One region of the Bradyrhizobium sp. 157 genome, then DNA from elsewhere that is predicted to be linked to it. Evidence: riboswitches for the same ligand, from Rfam matches in the RefSeq annotation. Region 1 holds a riboswitch; the other holds the start of a gene.
What was found. A riboswitch is a leader RNA that binds a small molecule or an ion and turns the genes downstream of it on or off. The one in region 1 is predicted to bind cobalamin.

Region 2: linked by a shared signal. The riboswitch ahead of IVA95_RS04185 (energy-coupling factor ABC transporter permease) and the one ahead of IVA95_RS23515 (TonB-dependent receptor) in region 1 are both predicted to bind cobalamin.

Annotation. Positions count from the first base shown of each region.
Region 1 is NZ_JADPKF010000086.1:92,267-95,546, forward strand. Features, by position in the region: gene IVA95_RS23515 (TonB-dependent receptor) at 1-1,970, opposite strand, end outside; cobalamin riboswitch at 2,085-2,286, opposite strand; partial or broken gene IVA95_RS23520 (histidine phosphatase family protein) at 2,407-2,979, shown strand; gene cobT (nicotinate-nucleotide--dimethylbenzimidazole phosphoribosyltransferase) at 2,990-3,280, opposite strand, start outside.
Region 2 is NZ_JADPKF010000019.1:44,729-48,008, reverse strand. Features, by position in the region: gene IVA95_RS04195 (cobyrinate a,c-diamide synthase) at 1-458, shown strand, start outside; gene cobA (uroporphyrinogen-III C-methyltransferase) at 455-1,186, shown strand; cobalamin riboswitch at 1,238-1,444, shown strand; gene IVA95_RS04185 (energy-coupling factor ABC transporter permease) at 1,480-2,157, shown strand; gene cobF (precorrin-6A synthase (deacetylating)) at 2,205-2,972, shown strand; gene cobT (nicotinate-nucleotide--dimethylbenzimidazole phosphoribosyltransferase) at 2,998-3,280, shown strand, end outside.

The DNA of each region.
Region 1 (3,280 bases):
ATATAGGCGATGTTGCCCCACACACGCCAGGCTTCCGTCAGGCGCATGGAGGCTGCGAGCTCCACGCCCTTCGATTCCTGCCGTCCGGCGAAGTTGAGCTGCATGCCGCCGGCCGCCGCATAGACATTCTTGCGCAGGATATCGAAGGCTGAGAACGACCACTCCGCCCGGTTGTCCCAGAACAGATGCTTCACGCCGGTTTCATAGGTCCGCGACGTTGTCAGGTCGAGCGGCTGGAGCGGCCCGAGCAGAAAAATGTTATTGGCCGACACGTCTGCACCCGTCGCGTATTGGCTGAAGAACGTCAGGCCGGGAACGGCCTCCCAAGTGTAGCCGATGCGGCCCGTCACCGGCATCCAGGATTTCGAGAAGGGAAAGCCCGTCTTCACCACGCCGTTCGCGTCGGTCGAATTCCGGTCGAGCCCGATATGCTCCATGCGCAGGCCACCGACCAGAGCAAATGTCCGTGTGATCTTAAGGCGATCCTCGAACGACAGGGACTCATTGTCGATTCGAGCGGTCTGTCGCTGCGTCGTCAGCAGGCCGTAGTATCCACGCGCGGGATCGACCAGCGCGACCAGGTCGTGGGGGAAGTTGGCGGCACCCGGGCGGACGAAATCGAGGCCGCTCGCCGCAACCGTCGTCACGAGGCGGTTATCCATACCGACGATGTTCGCATCCCAGGTCAAGTCGGTGATGTTGCCTGCGAGCTTCTGGCGATGCGCCACGTAGAAGCGCTCGCGATCGACCAGGTTCGAATTGGCGTTGAACGCCTCAACTTCGTTGTTGAGCCACTCGCGCTCGGCGCCATAGCCATAGGCCTGGCTCTTCAGGGTCAGACCGGGTGCGAGCCTGAGCTCGAAGCCGCCGCGAAGCCACACCTCCTTCGCCACGTTACGATTATCGAGAACGTTGTAGTTGTTGTTGAAGGTGCGGTCGTCGATCGTGACGGGCCCCAGGTTCGATCCGTTGTAGTTCGAGACGTAGCTCCCGGAGACAATGCCGGCTGTGGCATGGGATCCGCTGAAGGCGACCGGAACGAGCGGCACGCCCCAATAGGCCCTCGAACGGTCCTCCTTGTATTCGATGGCGCCCCAGACCTTGAGATTATCGGATATGCGGTAATTCAGTTGGCCCGATACGTCGAGCGTCTTCGTGTTGGTGTCATCGGCAAAACCGTTGAGTGAGGAGCGGCTGATGTCGGACCGGTAGTCCAGGCCCTGGATGTTGGTGCTGCCGCCGGAGCCGTAGTAGCTCCGGAACGAATTCAGCGAGTCATAGGAGAAGTACGCCTCGTTCCGGATCGGCCCGATGTGCGGCTGCTTGGTCACGAAATTGACCGCACCGCCGGCGGCACCCTCGCCCGACAACAGTGAGGCTGGTCCCTTCAGAAACTCCACTGCCTTGAGATTGGCCGCATCCATGATACGCGACGTCATGTTCTGCGGACCGATCTTGATGCCGTTGTAGAGCACGTTGATCTGGCTGTTGGTGAAGCCGCGCATCGAGAAGGCCGAGGGCTCGGCCGGATTGTCACCGGACGTCACGCCGACCGCGCCTTGCGCGACTTCCGACACCGTCCGATAGCCTTGCTCACGGATCGTCTCAGCTGAAATCACCTCGACGGTTGCCGGAATCTCGCGCACGGTCAGGCCAAGACGCGAAGCGCCCTTGGCGACAGCGTTCGTGTTCGGCGGCGTCTGCATTGCTTGCTCATCAGGCTTCGGTGCTGTCGCGGCGGACGTGGCTCTGCTTGCCGCCGTATGGCGCGCGCCGCGTTCGTCGCGACCGGCCGGCCTTGCCGGTCTGCGCTTCTGATCGGCACCCGGATAAATCTCGACGGGTGGCAATTGCTCACGGGAGCTCGCCTGTTGCGCCCAGGCCACGGAGATGTCGAGGGAAGCAAAATAAGAGAGAACGCCGGATGCGAGCAAGAATTGGCCCGACCGGGCGGCACGAAGAGACGACATGGTTGATACCTCGGTATGACGTCAGTGGCACGTCACAGCGACCCAGGTCTCAACCTCCAGCTTGCTAAGCCTCGGGTGAAGCCGAATGTCTGTACTCCCCGACCGATATCTTCGCGTGTGACCACGGCTGACGGCAGGTCTCCTGGCTTGCGGGTCGTTACCTTGCGTCGCCTTCCCGGGACCGAGATGCCCAGTGGCTCGTGACGCAACATTCTCCGCTCACAGTTGCGGGGGCAGCTACGGCATTGAGGAAACCTCCTCGCACCGCATTCCCTTTTCACCCCCGTAAGGGGAAACCGTCGCGTGCATCTAGGATTAAGACGAGCACGGAGTCAATGTGCAGTCTCGGTGTCCTTGTCGCAGCGATCTCTACATTGACAATTGCTTACCGGAGCGTGCTATCGCGTTACTGCTCTGACGTAGGTGGAGACGTTGAATGGAAGGGGACACCTTCCTCTGGCTGGTCCGGCATGCCGTCGTCAATGGCGTCGCAGGGACGATCCATGCCTCGGACGCCCCCGCGGATCTCAACGACCGGACGCAACTTGAAGCGCTGAGACGGCATCTGCCGCAGGACGCCGCAAGCTACGCAAGCCCGTCGCGACGAACCGTCGACACGGCGCGTGCGCTGGGGCGTGACCCGATCCTGGTGCCCGAATTCCGCGAGCAGGATTTTGGCGACTGGACCGGGCAGCGCCACGACGATCTCGCCGCTGCCGGCCGCGAAGGCTACGCAAAGTTCTGGAGCGATCCGGCTCGCTCCCGGCCGCCGGGCGGCGAAAGCTTTGAAGATCAGATTGTCAGGGTTCGGCAGGGCCTCGATCAGATCGGGACCGGACCGGCAATCCTTGTCGTCCATTCCGGCACCATCCGCGCTGCGCTGTGCATCGCACTTGACCTCACCCCGTAGGCTGCCCTCCGCTTCGTCATCGACCCGCTCTTCCTCACTCGCATCGATCGGCTGTCGAATGGCTGGCGGGTGCTATCGGTCAATCAGCGCGCTGCTTGAAGCGCCGTCATCAGGCCGGCCGATCCGGCACGTTGGCTTGCGCAAAGGTCGCCATGCCGTTGTGCAGGGCGCATGCGAGCCGCACCAGCGGCAGTACGAGCGCGGCACCAGATCCCTCGCCGAGCCTCAGGTCCAGGCTGACCAGAGGATGGACGTTGAGCGCGCGAAGAATCAGGCGATGTCCCTGCTCCGCCGATTGGTGGGAGGGCAAGAGATATGGCTGACACGACGGATTGAGACGCACCGCCGCGAGCGCTCCAGCTGACACGATGAAGCCGTCGATCAGGACCGGAATGCGCCG
Region 2 (3,280 bases), on a different contig from region 1:
ATGACAGTGCCGACGTCTGCTGGCTGCCCGGCGGCTATCCGGAATTGCACGCTGGCAAACTCGCGACAAATCGCCGATTTCGCCGCGCCCTAACATGCTTTGCGGAGACACGTCCGGTGCATGGCGAATGCGGGGGCTATATGGTGCTGGGCTCCGCCTTGATCGACGCCAACGACGTGCGTCACGAGATGATGGGATTACTCGGCCTGGAAACGAGTTTTGCTCAACGTCGCATGCATCTGGGCTACCGACTTGCTGAGCTTACAGTCTCAATGCCTGGACATCAGGCCGGCGCGCGTCTGCGTGGCCATGAATTCCATTACTCCACGATTGTCTCTCAGCCCGATAAACCCCTGGCTATCGTGCGTGACGCGACCGGCGCGGTCGTTGCGGAGACCGGCTCGCGGCGCGGGTACACTACTGGCACGTTCTTCCACCTCATTGCGGAGGACAGGTGAGCGGCTTTGTTTCCATTGTCTCGGCTGGTCCAGGCGATCCCGAGCTCCTGACGCTCAAGGCGGCCGCGCGTCTGCGCGCCGCCGATGTCGTGCTCTATGACGACCTTGCCTCGGGCGCGATCCTCGATCACGCCCGCCCCGGCGCCAATCTGGTGGCGGTTGGCAAACGTGCGGGCCGGCCCTCGGCCAAACAGGAACACGTCAACCGGCTGCTCATCGACTACGCCGCCGCAGGTGCCCGAGTCGTTCGCTTGAAATCGGGAGACGCCGGCATCTTCGGTCGGCTTGAAGAGGAGATCGAGGTGCTGCGCGCGGCGGGCGTCACCTACGAGATCATTCCGGGCGTTACCTCAGCCTGCGCTGCGGCGGCGCGCTTCGGCATTCCACTGACCCGCCGGCATACCTCGCGCCGCGTCCAGTTCGTGACCGGCGCTGACGTCACTGGCCAATTGCCCGCAAATCTCAATTGGGCGGCCCTGGCCGATCAGGAAGCGACAACCGTGGTCTACATGGGCAAACGGACATTTCCGGCGCTCGTGGCAAGGCTGATCGAGCACGGCATGGGCCCCGATACGCCGTCGGTGATTGCCGAGTCTCTCGGCGGCGCCGAAGAGCGGCTTGTCCGTATGACGATTGCGAAGCTCGCAGAGCAGCTCGCGGAAAGTGGCGCCGCAACGACGCCAGCGCTCATTCTTTTCGGCGCGCTGGCGGGAGAGACTCCGTGTTGATGATGCCGTCGTCCGATCTCGCGTGCCCCTTGACGCGTCCTCGTCGAAAGGCGCACACAGTACAGGCATGGTACTCGAAGCCGGAGCATAATCAGGAATGGCGAAGGGCGGACCTAGTTGCGGCGCCTGAAGACCCGGCCGTCCCCGCGCCTGTTAGCGATGAGGGCTCCGGTCCGCCACTGGCCGTCAGGCTGGGGATGGAAGGAGACCCGTTTCGAACCGCGAGCCAGGAGACCTACCCTGCAGCTTTTAACACCAACGCCGTCGGGTGGGACGGCAGAAGGGACGTAGATATGCATATCGAACCAAGTATCGTTACGGGCGCCAAGCTCGTGCTGGGCTACGCGACAGGTGCCGTCGCCGGTGGCTGCACTTTGAAGCTTGCGGCAGAGACCGTGCGCGAGCAGGGAATCGCTTCACTAGCGGTGCGCATCGTCGCAACAACGGTCCTGGTCTTCTCATTCTTCGAACTCCTGCCGCATTTCCGGGTCGGGGTCTCTGAGGTACATTTCATTCTCGGCTCGACGCTGTTCCTCTTGTTCGGTGCAGCGCCGGCCGCGTTCGGGCTGGCCCTTGGTCTTCTGCTTCAGGGGCTATTCTTCGCACCGGCCGACCTGCCGCAATACGGCATGAATGTGACCACGTTGCTGGTGCCGCTGATTGCGATCTGGGCGCTGGCCGGGCGGATTATTCCCTGCAACACCGCCTATGTAGACCTGCAGTATCGCCAAGCACTGGCGCTTTCGGCCGCCTATCAATCCGGCATCGTGACGTGGGTCGCTTTCTGGGCGCTGTATGGTGCTGGCTTTGCCGCCGAGAACCTCACTTCCATCGCATCTTTCGCCGCTTCCTACGCGGCCGTCGTGGTCATCGAGCCGCTGGCTGATCTGACCGTGCTCGCACTGGCGAAATCGCTGCGTGGCGTGACAGCGGACGGTTTCGTCACCTACCGCCTGCACAACGCCACGTAAGGTTAAGTGAAGGTGGTCGCAGGCAGCGGCCGCCCTCCGCATAACTTATGCTGACGCTCTCCCTGATAGGAATCGGTTGCGGCGATCCCGAGCAGCTAACGCTTGCCGCGGTGCGCGCGATCAACGCCGCCGACCTCGTCCTCATCCCGCGCAAGGGGGACGTGAAATCTGATCTCGCTGAATTGCGGTGGACGATTTGCGCCCAGGTGCTTTCGAACGACCGGACGCGGATCGCCGAGTTCGTCATACCCGTGCGTGACGCCCGCCAAGGAGATTACCGCAAAGGAGTGGACGAATGGCACGATGCCCTAGCGGCGACCTGGTCGCAGGAAATTGCGCAGCATCTCGGGAGTGAGGGGCGAGTTGCCCTGCTGATCTGGGGAGATCCTTCGCTATACGACTCGAGCCTGCGGATCGCGCGAAGGCTCGATCCGTCGCCAGCCATCGAAGTGGTCCCCGGTATCACGTCAATCCAGGCGCTTTGCGCGGCACATTCGCTGCCGCTGAACGACATAGGCGAGCCTTTCCTGGTGACAACGGCACGGCGGCTGCGCGAAGGTGGCTGGCCCCACGGCACGAACACGGTGGTCGTGATGCTAGATGGCGGCGCGGCGTTTCAGTCGCTCGATCCGGCAGGGCTGCACATCTGGTGGGGCGCCTATCTTGGCATGCGTGAGGAGATCACGATGTCAGGTGCGCTCGCCGAAGTGGGTCCAAGCATCGTCGCCGCGCGACAGCAAGCGCGCGGAAGGCATGGCTGGATCATGGACAGCTACATTCTCAAGCGGCTACCCGCGAACGGGCTCGCTCGCTAGCGTTAACATCTAACGGCAGGACATCATGCTACCGGAGTGGGTCTACCAGGAGTGCCCCGACGTTTCGGCCATCCATCGCGATGCAGCGCTGGCCCGCCAAGCTGAACTTACCAAACCGGACGGCGCGCTCGGCCGGCTCGAGCATCTCGCGATCGAACTCGCCGGTCTGCAACAAACGGAGCAGCCGCGGGCTCAACGCGTGCCGATCATCGTCTTCGCCGGCGATCACGGGATCGTCGCTCAGGGCGTATCGGCGTATCCGCAGGAAGTCACGATCGCGATGATGTCCAACTTCGCGTCGGGTGGCG